Regions from separate parts of the Lelliottia sp. RD5 genome, predicted to be linked through region 2. Evidence: predicted binding sites of a transcription regulator. Region 2 holds the regulator's gene; each other region holds the start of a gene.

Region 1 (6,376 bases), 380 kb from region 2:
GATAACGGCGATGTCGATTTTGGTCAGAACCTGATCCCTCGCTCCAGCGGTGTGATTCGCGTAGGCGATGAAGTCGAAATCCTGTCCACCGGAGCAGGGCGAATCTACGGCGCAGGCGCGGAAGAAGAAACGGCAGAAGTGGAAGTGCAACCCGCAACTGCGGTGACCCTTCAGTGGCAAGGGCAAACGCTCAAGGGGAACAATCAACAAGTCTTGCTTGAGCAACTGGAGCAAGCCGGAATTCGCGTTCCTTATTCGTGTCGCGCGGGGATTTGCGGTTGCTGTCGTATCAAACTGATAGACGGCGAAGTGACAGCATTGAAAAAATCAGCGGTAGGCGAAGATGGGACCATCCTTTGCTGCAGCTGCGTTCCTAAAACATCGCTACAGCTTGAGCTTTAAACGGCCTGTTCCAGGCTAAATGAATCCACACGGAGCTGAGGTTTGAGTCTGTCATTCATGACTTTGATCGCATCACCCAGTTGCATCGTACGCCCGGCAATGATCACGCCGGGTTGTGCCAGCAAGCAAAGTGCTGCATTTTCGCCAGGCTCAACCACCAGCAAACTCACCTCTTCTGATGTATCGCTGAGATGCACGCAAGCTGCATCACCCGTGCCCGGCATCCACGCCTGGCCATGAGCGAGAAAGTGCCAGCTTTTCGGCATCTGAGGCTTGAGGAAACGAATAGCCACCAGCGCGTTCAAAATCAACTCAGCACGCTGTTCTTTGGTTAGCACGAAGTCGCGGCACTTCTCTTCAAACGAGAAATAAAGGGCTGCATCATCAACGCAAAAGCCCGATGGGGCAAAGGCATCAGGTGTGAGCATACGGCGGGCATAACGAGAACGAAATAACATGCCATTGGCTAAATCGAGCATCATTCGATCGTGCTCTTCACAAAAATACCAGCGCCAGTTATCGTCAGGTTTAATTCGCATTTTCCTCTCCCGTCCCTCACATCCTGTTCTTAAAATGTCCTGATTGTCGCTTCGTTTATAACATCAATAAATAAAAGACCATAATGTCTAAATAAGCAACAATGACGGAATATAAAACAACCAGGGCCGGAAATAAAGCCCTGGTTGTCTTATAGAGAGAAAAGTTTAGATATGATTAACGATTTCTTTAATCAATTGAGGGCCTTTAAAAATAAAACCAGAATAAATTTGTACCAGCGTCGCACCCGCAGCCATCTTCTCACGCGCAGCGATGACCGAGTCGATTCCACCCACGCCAATGATCGGTAAACGCCCTTTTAATTCTGCAGACAACGCGCGAATAATTTCTGTGCTTTTTAATTGCACCGGACGACCACTTAACCCACCCATTTCATCCGAATTTTTCATTCCGATGACCAATGATCGATCGAGGGTCGTATTGGTCGCAATAACACCATCAATATTATGGCGAACCAAACTATCGGCAACCTGGATCAATTCTTCCACGGAAAGATCCGGGGCGATCTTAACCGCGACCGGAACATATTTATGGTGAATTGCCTGCAGTTCATTTTGTTTATTTTTAATGGCTGATAACAGATCGTCCAGCGCTTCACCATATTGCAGCGTACGTAAACCAGGGGTATTTGGCGACGAGATATTAACCGCAATATAACCCGCATAAGCATAGACTTTTTCCATACAAATCAGATAGTCATCTTTACCCTGCTCAACCGGCGTATCTTTATTTTTGCCAATATTAATACCCAGCACGCCGTCAAAATGCGCTTTTTTTACGTTCTCGATCAGATGATCGACACCGTGATTATTAAAGCCCATTCGATTGATCAACCCTTCGGCTTCAACCAGACGGAACAGTCGCGGCTTATCGTTACCCGCTTGTGGACGTGGCGTGACCGTGCCGACTTCAATGGAACCAAATCCCATCGCGCCCAGCGCATCAATACACTCGCCGTTCTTGTCCAGGCCAGCAGCCAGGCCCAGGGGATTCTTAAACGTCAGTCCCATACATTGAACAGGTTTTTCCTGCACTTTCTGGCGCACCAGCGCTTCGAGAGGTGTTCCTGTAATGCGACGTAACTGCTGGAATGTCAATTCATGAGCGCGCTCGGGATCGAGCTGGAAAAGGGCTTTACGAACGAAGGGGTAATACATGAACTCTCCTGGATTCCGGTGTGCAAACCGGACACGGATTATCAGCGATCGCAGCGCGAAAGGGAATTGACCTGAGGCAAAAAAACGGCTTTCTGCGCAATCGTTTTCCTTTCTGGCGGTTTCTTATGCATTTTCCGGATTTTTAATTCCAGATAAATCATTTAGTGGAATAACCCCGCAATGTCACACTCCTGAAAATTGTTATCAATGTTAGATAAAAGCAAACAAATGGTTATAAGGAGCAAACATGCGCGTCATCACGTTGGCTGGAAGTCCGCGTTTTCCTTCACGTTCCAGTGCCCTGCTGGAATATGCCCGCGAACAGCTGAATTCGCGGGATGTCGAAGTGTGTCACTGGAATCTGCATAACTTTGAGCCTGAAGATCTGTTGTATGCCCGGTTTGAAAGTCCGGCGCTTCAGGCGCTGATTGAACAACTTAAAGGGGCTGATGGCCTGATTGTGGCGACGCCGATTTACAAAGCCTCATTTTCTGGCGCGCTAAAAACGCTTCTCGATCTGCTGCCTGAACGCGCGCTGGAGGGAAAAGTCGTCCTTCCGCTGGCGACCGGTGGCACCGTCGCCCATATGCTGGCCGTTGATTATGCCCTCAAGCCCGTTCTCAATGCGCTGAAAGCCCAGGAGATCCTGCACGGCGTGTTCGCCGATGATTCTCAGGTTGTGGATTATCAGCATAAACCGCAGTTCACCCCCAACTTGCATTCGCGTCTTGATAGCGCACTCGAAACGTTTTGGCAGGCATTGCATCGCCGCGATGCTCAAGCCCCTACCTTTGGCCGTCTGAAAGGAGTCGCCCATGTTTAAACACCTCTTTCGTCTCGGGCTAACGGGTTTGCTGGCCGTCTCCGCGCTGGCTCATGCGGCGAATGCTGCGCCGGAAAGTTTACGTATCGGCTACCAGAAAGGCAGCATCAGCATGGTGCTGGCAAAAAGCCATCAGCTGCTGGAAAAACGTTATCCGCAGACGACGTTTTCGTGGATTGAATTCCCGGCTGGCCCACAAATGCTCGAAGCACTCAATGTGGGCAGTATAGATGTAGGCAGTACGGGAGATATTCCGCCGATATTCGCCCAGGCCGCAGGCGCTGATCTGGTTTACGTGGGCGTAGAGCCGGCTAAGCCTAAGGCCGAAGTTATCCTGGTGCCTGAAAACAGTCCGATTAAAACCGTCGCGGATCTCAAAGGCCATAAAGTTGCGTTCCAGAAAGGGTCCAGTTCGCACAACCTGCTGCTTCGCGCGCTGCAACAAGCGGGCCTGACGTTCAAAGATATTCAGCCGATCTACTTAAGCCCGGCCGATGCGCGCGCCGCTTTCCAGCAAAATAACGTGGACGCGTGGGCCATCTGGGATCCGTACTATTCTGCGGCTCTGCTTCAGGGTGGCGTTCGCGTTCTAAAAGATGGCGAAACGCTTAAACAGACCGGTTCGTTCTATCTTGCCGCGCGTCCTTATGCCGAAAAGAACGGCGAATTTATACAAGGTGTGCTGAACACCTTCAGTGAGGCAGATGCGCTCACCCAAAGCCAACGTCAGGAGAGTATCGCCCTGCTGGCAAAAACCATGGGCCTGCCCGAACCGGTGATCGCAAGCTATCTGGATCACCGCCCAATAACCGTGATCAAGCCTGTTGACGCCCACACGGCAGTTTTGCAGCAACAAACTGCCGATCTGTTTTATGAAAACCGTCTGCTCCCGAAAAAGATCGATATTCGCGACCGTATCTGGCAACCCGCTGGCAAAGAAGGATCGAAATCATGAGTCTGAATCTGTTCTGGTTTTTACCGACCCACGGTGATGGGCATTATCTTGGTACTGAGGAAGGGGCGCGTCCGGTCGATTACGGCTACCTGCAACAAATCGCGCAAGCCGCAGACAGAATCGGATTCACCGGCGTACTGATTCCCACAGGCCGTTCCTGCGAAGATGCCTGGCTGGTGGCCGCGGCCATGATCCCGGTCACGCAGCGTCTGAAGTTTTTAGTCGCCCTGCGCCCAAGCGTGGTTTCCCCCACCGTTGCCGCACGCCAGGCCGCCACGCTTGACCGACTCTCAAACGGACGAGCGTTGTTTAATCTGGTGACCGGCAGCGACCCGACGGAACTCGCGGGAGACGGCGTCTTCCTAGACCACACCGAACGCTATGAGGCCTCGGCAGAATTCACCCACGTCTGGCGTCGTCTGCTTGAGGGCGAAACCGTCACCTATGAAGGCAAACACATTCACGTACGTGATGCGAAACTTTATTTCCCACCGGTTCAGCAGCCGCGTCCTCCTCTTTACTTTGGCGGATCGTCGGACGTTGCACAGGATCTGGCGGCAGAACAGGTCGATTTGTATCTCACCTGGGGCGAACCGCCTGAACAGGTGAAAGAGAAAATTGAACAGGTGCGCGCCAAAGCCGCCGCGCATGGCCGTCAGGTGCGTTTTGGGATCCGTCTACACGTCATTGTGCGGGAGACGAATCAGGAAGCGTGGCAGGCCGCCGATCGTCTGATTTCACATCTTGATGATGACACCATTGCCAAAGCGCAGGCCGCCCTGGCCAAAACCGATTCGGTGGGCCAGCACCGGATGGCCTCTCTTCATAACGGTAAACGCGAAAACCTGGAAATCAGTCCGAACCTGTGGGCGGGCGTTGGCCTGGTGCGGGGTGGCGCAGGAACGGCGTTAGTGGGTGATGGTCCAACGGTGGCGGCACGAATCAATGAATATGCCGATCTGGGGATCGACAGCTTTATTTTGTCCGGTTATCCGCACCTCGAAGAGGCGTATAACGTCGGCGAGCTGTTGTTCCCGCATCTGGATGTCGCCATCCCGGAAATCCCACAGCCGCGTCCGCTGCAGATTCAGGGCGAAGCGGTGGCGAATGAATTTATTCCCCGTAAAACGGCGCAGAGTTAACGAGGTCAGTATGGCGAATCCATCCCGAAAATGGCTCCTGCGTCTGGCGCCCTGGTTCCTGCCCGTCGGCATTGTGATTATCTGGCAAATTGCGTCGTCTGTGGGCTGGTTGTCGAGTCGTATTCTGCCCTCTCCCGAGGGCGTGGCGGAGGCGTTTTGGTCGCTCAGTGCCAGCGGTGAACTTTGGCAACATCTGGCGATCAGCTCCTGGCGTGCGGCGATTGGATTTTCCATCGGCGGGTCGATTGGGCTGACGCTTGGCCTGATCAGCGGATTATCGCGCTGGGGGGAGCGCTTACTGGATACCTCGATTCAGATGCTGCGTAACGTGCCGCATCTGGCGCTGATCCCGCTGGTGATTTTATGGTTCGGCATCGATGAGAGCGCCAAGATTTTCCTCGTCGCGCTCGGCACGCTGTTCCCAATCTATATCAACACCTGGCACGGCATTCGAAACATAGACCGGGGATTGGTGGAGATGGCGCGCAGCTATGGTTTATCCGGTTTTTCTCTGTTCATTCATGTGATTCTGCCGGGGGCTCTGCCGTCGATTATGGTGGGCGTTCGTTTCGCGCTCGGTCTGATGTGGCTGACGCTGATCGTCGCGGAAACCATCTCCGCCAATTCCGGGATTGGCTATCTGGCGATGAACGCCCGTGAATTTCTGCAAACCGACGTGGTGGTGGTTGCCATCATTCTCTATGCCCTGCTTGGCAAACTCGCTGACGTCAGCGCCCAATGGCTTGAGCGCAGCTGGTTGCGCTGGAATCCGGCCTATTCCTTGAAGGAGGCAAACGTATGAACACGGCTCGCTTAACCCAAGGGACACCTTTATTGCTCAACGGCGTGACGAAACGCTACGGCGAAAATACGATTCTGAACGCGTTGGATCTGCATATTCCCGCAGGCCAGTTTGTCGCGGTGGTCGGGCGCAGCGGCGGAGGTAAAAGTACGCTACTGCGCTTGCTTGCCGGGCTTGAAGCCCCCAATGGCGGAGAACTGCTGGCCGGAAATACCCCGCTGGCCGAACTCCAGGACGATACGCGCATGATGTTCCAGGATGCGCGCCTCCTGCCATGGAAAACGGTTATCGACAATGTCGGGCTGGGGCTAAAAGGCCACTGGCGGGACGCTGCGCGGCAAGCGCTGGCATCCGTCGGACTCGAAAATCGTGCAGGCGAATGGCCAGCAGCGCTTTCGGGAGGACAAAAGCAGCGCGTGGCCCTGGCGCGTGCGCTAATTCATCGCCCTGGCCTGCTGCTGCTGGACGAACCGCTGGGTGCGCTTGATGCCCTGACGCGTATTGAGATGCAGGATTTGATTGAATCGCTGTGGCAAG
Region 2 (6,376 bases):
CACGCCCACCACGCTGACACCGTAATTTTTGGCCATGTAATACGCCAGTCCTCCCCAGCCGCAGCCAATATCCAGCACGCGCATGCCGGGTTGTAGCTGTAATTTCTCGCAGATGAGGTGGAGTTTGGCTAACTGAGCCTCCTCAAGCGTGGAGGCGTCTTTCCAGTAAGCGCAAGAATACTGCATCAAGGGGTCGAGCATCCGCGTGAACAGGTCATTACCGAGATCGTAATGTTCCTTCCCGACAATCCACGCCCGCTTTTTACTTTGCAGATTAAACAGGCGGGCGGAGGCGATGCGTAACGTGTCTCTCAGATGGTGGGGGAGTTGGCTATCAAGGCCGGCGCGCAGCACGTTGTTGAAAAAAACATCCAGCCGCTCACATTCCCACCAGCCGTCCATAAAGCTTTCGCCCAATCCGAGCGATCCCTCCTGTAACACGCGCTTAAAAAAATCGGGATGTTTGACCTGAATATCAGAAGGGGCGGGCCCGTTGACGGTAATGCCCGCGCGACTCAATAACTCACTCACGATTCGGGACCAATTGTCGTCCCGAAGGCTGACTTCTTCTATGCACGATGAACTCATAGCTTCTCCATCACCTGATGTGATCAGAACCTTCAAACAGCGTAGCCGCTTTTTATGGTTTGTGAGAAGTCTCACGGAATTATCCGTGAGGCTAGTATCCGACGTAGAACAGAGGAAGGGGGATAACCCTTGCCGAAAAGCCTTCCATGGTAAAACGGGAGCACTCCGGCTCCCGTTAACAGATAATATTTATCGTATTTATATGAACCAAATTTAGTATAGGCTTCAAAAATCACGCATTCAACTGAAAGTTGTTAGCAGCCTAAGTACTTGTAAATCACAAAATTACGTCCACGACTATGCTTGTGACGATTCTACCGCCGTTCCATCTTGTATATTTTCAGTGGCTGAAACTTGCATGCGATAACCGAGTGCGGCGAGCGCGACCGTCACCAGCATCACGCTGGTGGTCGTCATCAATGGCGTTGCGATCAATGCCGAGACAATGAGGCTTGAGAGGAAACACAGACCCAATTGCAGCGTGTTTTGTAATGCCGCAGCACGACCCGTTGCATGAGGAAACGGACGCAACGCCTGGGCAACCACGATCGGATAAATAGCGCCGTTAGCCACGGCCATCACGCAGAACGGGATTAGGATTTCAGCCAGGCCGACGTTTGGAATAAACCCGACAGCCCAGGTGCCGATAACGCTCAGCGCGTACAGCACCAACAGCCAGGGCAGCATCTGTTGACCCTGCCATTTTTGCAGCGCTGCGCGACAGCCATAGCCGCCGACAAGGAACGCGATGGTCTGCGGTACGTAGCTCAGGCCAATCACTGCAGGAGTGTAACCCATGTCGTGCAGAATAAACGGTGAGCCAGTGAGCCAGGCAAAAAAGCTCGCGGAACAGGCCGCGTAAATCAGCACATTTCCACGATAAGCGCGGGAACGCAGCAGTGACATAAAGGTGACACGTACCGCATTGTTCTCGACAGGTTTGGCTTGAGCGGGCTTAAGCGCAAACGCGGGCAACATCAGAACCAGGGTGATGATAAACAGCGTGGCAAAGATCGCCTGCCAGTCAAAATGCACCAGAATCCAGCTCCCGAGCAGCGGCGCCAGCGCCGGTGAAAGCCCCACGAGCGGCATGATGGTCGCAAAAATACGGTTAACGCGGGATGCGGGATAGTAGTCGGTGACCAGCGCCTGCCAGGTCACTGCGGCAGCACACACGCCAAACGCCTGCACAAAGCGCAGTACCAGCAGCCAGGTTGCATCACGCACCCACAGCATGCCCAGACATCCCAGCGCAAAGATGGTTAAGCCGAGAAGAAGAATAGGTTTGCGGCCATAACGGTCAGAGAGCGGTCCCCACAGCAGCTGTGCGAAGGCAAAACCGGCCAGGAACAAGCTGAGGCTGGCGCTGATTGCGGCAGCCGGTGTCTGCAAGTCTTGCTGCATCGCGGCAAACGCCGGCAAATACATGTCGGTGGCTAAAAAGCCCAGCACGCTCAAACCGCCGAGCCAGACTAAGAATCCGTTGTTGGGTTGCATTGTCATTTCCTAATGAAGGCAGGTGTACTTTGGCGCAGAGTGTAGGGAGTGCAATCTGGCTTGTGAAACGCTAATATTTGGCGGTTGCGTTCAAAAATTTTGCAGGCAAAAAATGTGGTCTGAATATTCATTAGAAGTTGTGGATGCTGTCGCCCGAAATGGTAGCTTTAGCGGAGCCGCGCAAGAACTGCATCGCGTACCATCTGCCGTCAGCTATACGGTACGGCAGATGGAGGAGTGGCTGGCAGTACCCCTGTTCGAACGCCGTCATCGGGATGTCGTTCTGACCCCGGCTGGCGTGTGGTTTTTGAAAGAAGGCCGATCTGTTATCAAAAAAATGATGATCACGCGTGAACAGTGCCAGCAGATTGCCAATGGCTGGCGCGGTCATCTTTCGATTGCGGTGGATAACATCGTTAAACCTCAACGGACGCGGCAGATGGTAGTCGATTTCTATCGCCATTTCTCGGATGTGGAACTTCGCGTGTCCCAGGAAGTGTTTAATGGCGTATGGGATGCGTTATCCGACGGTAGGGTGGAGATGGCGATCGGCGCGACACAGGCCATTCCCGTCGGGGGCCGCTATGCCTTTCGGGATATGGGAACATTGAGCTGGCGCTGCGTGGTGGCAAGCGATCATCCTTTGGCCACGATGGAAGGCCCGCTGAGTGACGACGTGTTGCGCAACTGGCCGTCGCTGGTGATGGAGGACACGTCACGATCGCTGCCAAAGCGCATCACCTGGCTGCTTGATAACCAGCGGCGGGTCGTCGCGCCAGACTGGGAATCGTCGGCAACCTGTTTGTCGGCTGGATTGTGTGTGGGGATGGTGCCTGTGCATTTCGCGCGTCCACGGATTGATCGCGGAGAATGGGTGGCGCTCGAGCTTGAAAATCCGTTTCCGGTTGCGGCCTGTTGCCTGACATGGCAGCAAAACGATATGTCGCCTGCGCTGGCCTGGCTGCTGGACTATTTAGGTGATAGTGAAACGCTGAACAGAGAGTGGCTACGGGAGCCGGAATAACCGGCCCCGTAGAAACGATTAACGACGGTAATCGCGGAACGGTCCGTCAGCGACGGAGCGACGTTCAATCAGACGCGGATGGACTTCAATTGACTGAGACTCTTCACGCTTGCTGACGATACGATCCATCAGCATGTTGAACGCCGTTTCACCCAGGGAGTCTTTCGGCTGATGAATCGTCGTCAGCGCGGGAGTAAAGTAGCGAGCGTTGCGCACGTTATCATACCCGATCACGGAAATATCCTGCGGGACGCGTAAACCCAGCTCATCGGCTGCGCAAAGCGCACCCATCGCCATAATATCACCGCCGCAGAACACGGCTGTCGGACGATGTGAGTGCGAAACAATCTGCTGCATCGCGCGGTAGCCCGATTCTGGCTCAAAGTCGCCCTGTACAATCCAGTTTTCCGGGACGGTAATCAGCGCTTCTTCCATGGCTTTCATAAAGCCTGCCAGACGGCCAGCACCGGTGTTGCGCTCAAGCGGGCCGGGGATGACACCAATCTCGCGATGACCACGTTCGATCAGGTAACGGCCAGCCATGTAACCGCCTTCGAAGGCGTTATCGTTAACGGAATCGGTAAAGTCAGCGCGCGTGTCACCCCAATCCATTACCACCATTGGGATATGACGATACTCTTCGAGCATCGACAGCACGGATTCTGGATATTCGGAACACATGACCAACAGGCCATCGACGCGCTTTTGCGCCATCATCGACAGGTAAGCGCGCTGTTTTTCCTGACTGTTCCAGGCATTTCCCAGAATCAGGGTATAGCCTTTCTGGAAGCAGTTTTTCTCAACCGCTTCGATAATTTCGGCGAAATAGGCCGCTTCACTGCTGGTCGCCAGCAGACCAATTGACTTGGTGTGATTCACTTTCAAGCTGCGAGCAACAGCGCTCGGTGAGTAGTGCAATTCTTTGATTGCAGCCCAAACGGCGTTGCGCGTCTCTTCCGCCACGAAACGGGTTTTGTTAATTACATGTGATACGGTTGTAGTGGAAACGTTTGCGCGTTTCGCTACATCTTTAATTGTTGCCATTAGCTGTCACTCCAGACCATATCCTAAGCTCCTGATAAATTGAGAGGTAAACGTTTGCCTTCTCTCACCCTAATCTCGCAAATTGAATTGCGATACGCCGGGAAAACGACACAGGACGTCAGGAGGGGGTCAGTGGCCGGTACGCTTATAAATTTAGCGTGGAATTTTGTCTTATCTTGATGAAAAGGGGAAGCGCAAAAACGGTTATCAGCCTAAATCCAGGAAGATTTTTGAGGTAAACTGTGTAAAAATGAGCAAGCTCACTTTTCATGTGGGGATTAAAAGGAGAAAAATTGATGAATACCGATCTTAAGTTTTCGTTAACGACCACGATTATCGTGCTGGGTTTGATTGTTGCGGCAAGTTTTACAGCTATTCTGCACTGATTCAGGCGGGGGAGAGCCTTCTCCCTCGTTTTCTTCCTTTCATTGTTACTCTCCCGACAATAATCTTTTGCCAATTTGTTAACTTCTCATTTTTTGTGATTGCTGTCATGCTTTCGGCATGTTTTTCTGTGTCGCATAAAGGCACGGTATCCGGAGTTAATGAATGAAAATCAATTTTCCACTGCTGGCCCTTGCAATTGGCGCATTTGGGATCGGCACCACCGAGTTTTCCCCAATGGGGCTTTTACCGGTCATCGCTAAAGGGGTTGACGTTTCTATTCCTGCGGCGGGCATGCTGATCAGTGCTTATGCCATTGGCGTGATGATCGGCGCACCCCTGATGACGTTACTGCTTTCCCATCGCGCGCGTCGTAATGCGCTTATTTTTCTGATGGCCATCTTCACCCTGGGTAATGTGCTTTCGGCGCTCTCTCCGGACTACACCACCCTCCTGTTGTCGCGCATTCTGACCAGCCTCAATCACGGCGCATTCTTTGGCCTGGGGTCGGTAGTGGCCGCAAGCGTGGTACCCAAGCACAAACAGGCGAGCGCGGTCGCCACGATGTTTATGGGGCTAACGATTGCGAATATTGGCGGCGTGCCGGCGGCCACCTGGCTGGGTGAAGTCATCGGCTGGCGTATGTCTTTCCTTGCGACAGCGATGCTGGGTGTCGTGGCGATGATCGCGCTGTTCTTCTCATTGCCGAAAGGCGGAGCGGGCGAGCGTCCGGATGTGCGCAAAGAGCTGTCGGTTCTGCTCCGTCCGCAGGTGCTGTCTGCGCTGTTGACGACGGTACTGGGCGCTGGAGCGATGTTTACGCTCTATACCTATATTTCGCCCGTGCTGCACGACATTACGCATGCCACACCGTTCTTTGTAACGGCAATGCTGGTGTTGATTGGTGTGGGATTCACCCTCGGCAACTACCTGGGCGGCAAACTGGCGGACCGTTCAGTGAGCGGTACATTGAAAGGATTCTTGACGTTGCTCATCGTCATCATGGTCGCCATTCCTTGGCTGGCTCGTAACGAGTTCGGCGCTGCTATCGCCATGGTGGTATGGGGTGCTGCGACGTTTGCGGTGGTACCGCCGTTGCAGATGCGTGTCATGCGAGTGGCGCACGAAGCACCTGGGCTTTCATCTTCCGTGAATATCGGGGCGTTTAACCTGGGCAATGCGCTGGGTGCAGCGGCAGGGGGCGCGGTGATTTCCGCTGGGCTGGGATACAGTTTTGTTCCGGTTATGGGGGCGATTATTGCGGGGTTGGGTCTGCTGTTGGTGCTTTTGTCCGGGCGCCAACAACCGCAACCCGCTTGCGCAGCCGAGTGATAAAAACGCAGAAGGGTTAGCCCTTCTGCGAGTCGTTTTTACGCGGCGAAGTTCTTCGCAACAAATTCCCAGTTAACCAGCGCCCAGAAATGCTCCAGGTAGTTTGGGCGAGCGTTGCGGTAATCGATATAGTAAGCGTGTTCCCACACATCGACGGTCATTAGCGGTGTGGCAGCTGTAGTCAACGGCGTTCCCGCGTTGGACGTCGACACGATCGCCAGTTTGCCATCCGCCTCTTTCACCAGCCAGGTCCAGCCTGCGCCAAAGTTTTTAACCGCCGCATCCGTAAACTTCGCTTTAAATTCTGCAAAGCTGCCGAAAGCCTTGTTGACGGCAGTTGCCAGTTCGCCAGTGGGTTCTCCGCCTGCGTTAGGTGCCAGACAGTTCCAGTAGAAAGTATGATTCCAGACCTGTGCGGCGTTATTGAATACACCGCCCTCTGAGCTGCGTACGATCTCTTCCAGGGTTTTCCCTTCAAAGGCCGTATCTTTGATCAGATTGTTCAGG
Region 3 (6,376 bases), on a different contig from region 2:
TGTCTGGTTGAAAGAGACAATCAAGGCGTTGTATTGCGATTCACTGCGCTAAGGATCTCTTTTTTGCCCCTGCAAATGTAAAGTTCGGTTCATTGGCTTCTCATACCCCCATTTACCGATTAAAACAGATGCAAAGTTAAGCGATAATGGTGTAACCGTTTAACCTGTCACTGACCATTATCATGGAGCGAAAAATGGCAACGCATTTTGCAAGAGGGATACTGACAGAAGGACGACTTGCCTCCGTCAGGCTCTCTTCGGCCTGCCACAATCAGGCACGTACGCTACCGGAACATCGACGCACGCGATTCCTGGCCTCCCGTGCGCTACTCGCCGAGCTGATGTTTATGCTTTATGGCACGAGCGAACTCCCCGAAATGCTCACGCAGCCTGAGGGCCGCCCCGTTTTTGCGGATCCCGAACTCCCGAGTTTTTCGGTGGCGTATACGGGGAATATCGTGGGTGTAGCGCTGACGACGGAGGGAGATTGTGGGCTGGATATGGAACTTCAGCGCGTCACGCATAGCTTCCACGGTCCCCACGCGCACGACGATTACCCGCTCTCCAGCAATGAAAAGCTGTGGGTGCGCAATCAAAACGATCCCAACGAAGCCAAAGCGCAGCTGATTACTCTCCGTCAGAGCATCCAAAAACTCTCCGGTTGCGCGGTCGATGACGCGAGCTTGTTGCAGCTCCTGCCGGGCTCAGGCCGCCTGCGTTCCGCCAAAGCGGCACGCGTTGAAGCGCTTAGCGACGCGGAAGACGTTTTGATCTGGTCCATTGCCGTGACGCCTGCCATTGAGCGCCTGAGAATCTGGGAATTTGACAGTCGATACGGGTGGCGTAGCCTGCCTGATGTTCCGGCTCGCGCTAACAAACCCGCAGCCCGCCTGATAAGATTAATCAGCTTACCGACAGAAAAAGCGTTAACCCTCAATTGACCCGTCCTGGGCCATCATGGCGAAAAGGAGTAATCATGTCTGATACGTTGAAAGTTGTTACGTTACTGGGAAGCCTGCGTAAAGGCTCATTTAATGGGATGGTTGCCCGCACGCTACCCAAACTTGCCCCTGCGGGAATGGACGTGTCGGCATTACCCTCCATTGGTGATATTCCGCTGTATGACGCCGATGTTCAGCAGGAAGAAGGTTTCCCGCACAGTGTGGAAGCGCTTGCAGAGCAAATCCGCCAGGCGGACGGCGTAGTGATTGTCACACCGGAATATAACTACTCGGTGCCAGGTGGGTTGAAGAATGCGATCGACTGGCTGTCACGCTTACCCAATCAGCCGCTTGCCGGTAAACCTGTGTTGATCCAGACCAGCTCAATGGGCGCGATTGGCGGCGCACGCTGTCAGTATCACCTGCGCCAAATCCTGGTGTTCCTGGATGCGATGGTGATGAACAAGCCGGAATTTATGGGCGGTGTGATTCAGAATAAAGTGGATACGCAAACGGGCGAAGTGGTCGATCAAAGCACGCTGGATCATCTGACCGGTCAGCTGACTGCGTTTGGGGATTATATTCAGCGGGTTAAAGCATAAGAGAAGTGCGAACCCTCTCCCACCGGGAGAGGGAAATCAGAGCGTAGGTCAGGAAAGCAAAGCGCCACCTGACACCACTGGCAACTTAGTGTGCATCGATAAACACAATCTTCAGTACAAACAGCAACGCCACAACAACAACGCATGGGCTGAGCTCGCGGAAACGACCGGTACCGATTTTCATCACGCAGTAAGAGATGAAGCCCAGCGCGATACCTTCGGTGATCGAGAAGCTAAACGGCATCATCACGGCAGTGATAAACGCCGGAACCGCTTCGGTTAAATCTTCCCACTTCACACGCGACAGGCTAGACGTCATCAGCACGCCCACATAAATCAGCGCGCCTGCGGCCGCATACGGTGGAACCATCCCCGCCAGCGGCGAAAGGAAGATCACCAGCAGGAACAGAAGACCAACTACAACGGCCGTCAGACCGGTACGGCCACCGACGGAAACGCCGGACGACGACTCAATATAAGCGGTAACAGACGACGTACCGATAAATGAGCCCGCGACAGACGACACGCTATCAACAAACAGCGCCTGCTTCATGCGCGGGAATTTGCCGTTCTCATCTGCCAGACCGGCTTTGTCGGTCACGCCGATTAGCGTCCCGGAGGAGTCGAACAGGTTGACCAGCATGAAGGAGAAAATCACGCCCGCCAGGCCCAGGTTAAACGACCCCGCCAGATCAACGTGACCAATCACGCTAGACACGCTCGGTGGCGCAGAGACGATGCCGTGATACTGCACGTCGCCCATCATCCAGCCCAGCAGCGTCGTCACCACGATAGACACCAGCACTGCCGCATGAATATTGCGGGAGGCCAGAATCGCGATGATAAAGAAGCCCAGCACGCCCAGCAGAACGCTGTGAGACGTCAGATTACCAATGCTCACCAGGGTTTCTGGGTTCGCGACGATAACGCCCGCGTTTTTCAGCCCCATCATGCCGATGAACAGGCCGATCCCGCTGGTGATCCCCACGCGCAGGCTCACCGGGATATTGGCAATCATCCAGTAACGCACGCGGAAAATGGTCAGCAGCAACAGGCCGACAGCACCCCAGAAGATGGCGCCCATCCCCACTTGCCACGGCAGCCCCATCGCCTGCACGACAACAAAGGCAAAGAAGGCGTTAAGACCCATCGCCGGCGCCAACGCCACCGGGAGGTTAGCAAACACGCCCATCAGAATACTGCCGAGAGCAGCAATCAGACAGGTGGTGACGAAGACGGCGCTGGTATCCATGCCAGCAACGCCCAAAATTTGCGGGTTAACAAAAACGATATACACCATCGTCAGGAAGGTGGTGAAACCAGCGATCACTTCGGTGCGTGCCGTCGTGCCGTGCTCGCGCAATTTGAACACGCGCTCAAGCAAACCCTGACCAGACGTCTGGGTAGTGTGTTGTTGACTCATCATCAATTTCCGAACATAGGAGGGAAAATTCGTCGCTATCCTATACCAAAATGCGACAATAAGGGCGGTTACGAGATACTTTTTTTCATTGATTTTGCTTATACGGCAACGATTGCGTCTCGTGATTCTGCAGTACGTAAACGTTAAACTTGTTAAAAGGGAAAAGCATGTCTGAGATTGAAGCGGTATTTTTCGACTGCGACGGTACGCTGGTCGACAGTGAGGTCATTTGTTCCCGCGCGTATGTCAGCATGTTCCAGGAATTTGGCATTACGCTCGATCTCGAAGAGATTTTTAAGCGCTTTAAAGGCGTGAAGCTTTACGAGATTATTGACATCATCAACGCCGAGCACGGCGTCAGTCTTGCGAAAGCGGACTTAGAGCCTGTTTACCGCGCCGAGGTCGCACGCCTCTTCGACTCGGAACTGGACGTCATCGCGGGCGCAAACGCGCTGCTGGATTCCATGGCGGTACCGATGTGCGTAGTGTCTAACGGACCGGTCACCAAAATGCAGCACTCTCTCGGCAAACTGAAGATGTTGCATCACTTCCCGGAAAAACTGTTCAGCGGTTACGATATCCAGCGCTGGAAGCCCGATCCTGCGTTGATGTTCCATGCGGCGAAAGCGATGAATGTGAACGTGGAGAACTGTATTCTGGTGGACGATTCCAGCGCGGGCGCGCAGTCGGGGATTGATGCGGGAATGGAGGTGTTTTACTTCTGCGCCGATCCGCATAACAAGCCGATTGACCATCCGAAAGTGACGACCTTTACCGATTTAGCGCAGCTGCCGGAATTGTGGAAAGCGCGCGGGTGGAAGATTACCCGCTAAGTTTCCCCTCACCCCTCTTCTTCCACAGGAGAGGGAGAAAAGCGAAACGCTCAGTGATTGAGGGAACGTCGCGAAACCTTCCCTCTCCCGGTGGGAGAGGGCTAGGTCAACATCACTCTTTCGGATCGCTACCCGCCAGCAGTTTGTCCAGCTCATCGCCCCCAACGTGACGGAAATCTTGTCCCTTCACGAAGTAGAAGATGTATTCGCAAATATTCTGACAACGATCGCCGATACGCTCGATAGAGCGGGCGCAGAACAGCGCGGTCAGGACGCTTGGAATGGTGCGCGGATCTTCCATCATGTAGGTCATCAGCTGACGCACAATGCCTTCATATTCCTGGTCGACCTTCTTGTCTTCACGGTAGATACGCACCGCTTCATCCAGATCCATACGCGCAAAGGCATCCAGCACGTCATGCAGCATTTGCACGGTGTGGCGGCCCAGCGACTCCAGGCTGACCAGCAGCGGCTGGTGCTGGTGAGAGAATTTCTCCAGCGCCGTGCGGCAGATTTTATCGGCCACATCGCCAATACGTTCAAGTTCAGCGATGGTTTTGATGATCGCCATCACCAGACGCAGGTCGCTCGCCGTCGGCTGACGTTTCGCAATAATGCGGACGCAGGCTTCGTCGATCGCGACTTCCATCATATTGACGTTTTTGTCGCCTTCGACCACGCGCTTCGCCAGCTCGCTGTCCTGATTGTGCATCGCGGTAATCGCATCAGAAAGCTGCTGCTCCACCATGCCACCCATGGTCATGACCTGAGTGCGAATGCTTTCCAGCTCGGCGTTAAACTGACCGGAAATGTGTTTATTAAGGTTGAGATTGTCCATCATTCCTCCAGATGCCCAAAATATTTCTGGCTGCAACAGGGCGGCAACTGAGCAAATCCCCGAAAGCGTAGTTCTCTACGTGACCGGAGTAAGCAAAGGCCGCCAACGCGGGTACAGCCTAAAAGATGAAGGACATATCAGCCGTAACGACCGGTAATGTAGTCTTCTGTTTGTTTTTTGGCGGGCTTGGTGAACAGATCGTCCGTATTGCTGAACTCAATCAATTCGCCCAGGTACATAAACGCCGTATGGTCTGAACAACGCGCGGCCTGCTGCATGTTATGGGTGACAATCACCACGGTGTAATCTTGCTTCAGCTCGGTGATCAGCTCTTCAATACGGCCCGTTGAGATCGGATCCAGCGCTGAACATGGCTCATCGAGCAGTAGCACTTCAGGGCGAATCGCGATACCGCGCGCGATGCACAGACGCTGCTGCTGGCCCCCAGAGAGAGAATATCCGCTCTGGTGCAACTTATCTTTGGTTTCGTTCCAGAGTGCGGCCTTGGTCAACGCCCACTGCACGCGCTCGTCCATATCGGCGCGAGACAGCTTTTCGAACAGGCGCACGCCAAAGGCGATGTTGTCGTAAATGGACATCGGGAACGGCGTCGGTTTCTGGAATACCATGCCCACTTTGGCACGCAGCAGGGCGATATCCTGGGTATTGGTCAGAATATTGTCGCCATCCAACAGGATTTCGCCTTCCGCACGCTGCTCCGGATAGAGCGAGTACATTTTGTTAAAGGTACGCAGCAGGGTGGATTTGCCACAGCCCGATGGACCGATAAATGCCGTCACCTGGTTTTTGGCGATATCCAGGTTGATGTTTTTCAGTGCATGGAATTTACCGTAGTAGAAGTTCAAATCACGAACCTGAATCTTACCCGGTGCAGTATCAACCATACTCATTGACTCATTTCCTCATTCGGCGCCGCGTGATGCCGCGCCGTAAAAATTAACCGTGTTTCTGTTTCGCGAAAATGACGCGCGCCAGAATGTTCAGCAACAGTACGCACAGAGTGATAATTAACACCCCTGCCCAGGCCAGTTGTTGCCACTCGGCAAACGGGCTCATCGCAAATTTAAAGATGGTGACCGGCAGGTTAGCGATGGGCTGCATCATGTCGGTGCTCCAGAACTGGTTCGAAAGCGCGGTAAACAGCAGCGGCGCGGTTTCGCCTGCGATACGCGCAATCGCCAGCAGGATGCCGGTCATGATCCCGGAGACTGACGCTTTCAGCGTAATCGCGGAAATCATCTTCCATTTCGGTGTACCCAGCGCATAAGCCGCTTCACGCAGGCTGTCCGGCACCAGTTTCAACATGTTCTCAGTAGTACGGATAACGATAGGCACTTGCAGCAGCGCCAGCGCAATCACGCCCGCCCAGCCTGAGAAGTGCTCCATCTGCGCGACCACAATGGTGTAGACGAACAGGCCAACCACAATAGACGGCGCGGAAAGCAGAATATCGTTGATGAAACGAATCACCTCAGCGACCCAGGATTTACGGCCATATTCCGCCAGATAAATCCCCGCCATGATGCCGAGAGGCGTTCCGACAACGGTCGCCCAGAAGATCAGCAGGCCACTGCCTGCCAGGGCGTTTGCCAGCCCGCCACCCGCCGTATTTGGCGGCGGCGTCATCTCGGTGAACAGCGCAATCGACATCCCGTCGATGCCGCGCGTGATCGTCGAGAACAGGATCCACACTAACCAGAACAGGCCAAACGCCATCG

The links. The regulator PurR, encoded in region 2, represses purine synthesis genes. The targets are predictions, from matches to a motif close to CANGCAAACGTTTGCNTG.
Region 1: a site for PurR is predicted at 2,211-2,228, ahead of pyrD (quinone-dependent dihydroorotate dehydrogenase). Genes of this name have one in related genera too.
Region 3: a site for PurR is predicted at 3,068-3,085, ahead of AC0LWE_RS19355 (NCS2 family permease). Genes of this name have one in related genera too.

What each region holds. Positions count from the first base shown of each region.
Region 1 is NZ_JBVYHQ010000001.1:1,173,542-1,179,917, forward strand. Features, by position in the region: gene AC0LWE_RS05950 (YcbX family protein) at 1-402, shown strand, start outside; gene zapC (cell division protein ZapC) at 399-941, opposite strand; gene pyrD (quinone-dependent dihydroorotate dehydrogenase) at 1,107-2,117, opposite strand; gene ssuE (NADPH-dependent FMN reductase) at 2,365-2,940, shown strand; gene AC0LWE_RS05970 (sulfonate ABC transporter substrate-binding protein) at 2,933-3,895, shown strand; gene ssuD (FMNH2-dependent alkanesulfonate monooxygenase) at 3,892-5,037, shown strand; gene ssuC (aliphatic sulfonate ABC transporter permease SsuC) at 5,048-5,839, shown strand; gene ssuB (aliphatic sulfonates ABC transporter ATP-binding protein) at 5,836-6,376, shown strand, end outside.
Region 2 is NZ_JBVYHQ010000001.1:793,147-799,522, reverse strand. Features, by position in the region: gene cfa (cyclopropane fatty acyl phospholipid synthase) at 1-588, opposite strand, end outside; gene punC (purine nucleoside transporter PunC) at 886-2,085, opposite strand; gene punR (DNA-binding transcriptional activator PunR) at 2,198-3,109, shown strand; gene purR (HTH-type transcriptional repressor PurR) at 3,128-4,153, opposite strand; gene cydH (cytochrome bd-I oxidase subunit CydH) at 4,450-4,539, shown strand; gene AC0LWE_RS03960 (MFS transporter) at 4,703-5,869, shown strand; gene sodB (superoxide dismutase [Fe]) at 5,908-6,376, opposite strand, start outside.
Region 3 is NZ_JBVYHQ010000007.1:205,464-211,839, forward strand. Features, by position in the region: gene yidZ (HTH-type transcriptional regulator YidZ) at 1-52, shown strand, start outside; gene AC0LWE_RS19345 (4'-phosphopantetheinyl transferase family protein) at 195-941, shown strand; gene AC0LWE_RS19350 (NADPH-dependent FMN reductase) at 977-1,543, shown strand; gene AC0LWE_RS19355 (NCS2 family permease) at 1,629-2,966, opposite strand; gene yieH (6-phosphogluconate phosphatase) at 3,134-3,799, shown strand; gene phoU (phosphate signaling complex protein PhoU) at 3,912-4,637, opposite strand; gene pstB (phosphate ABC transporter ATP-binding protein PstB) at 4,775-5,548, opposite strand; gene pstA (phosphate ABC transporter permease PstA) at 5,595-6,376, opposite strand, start outside.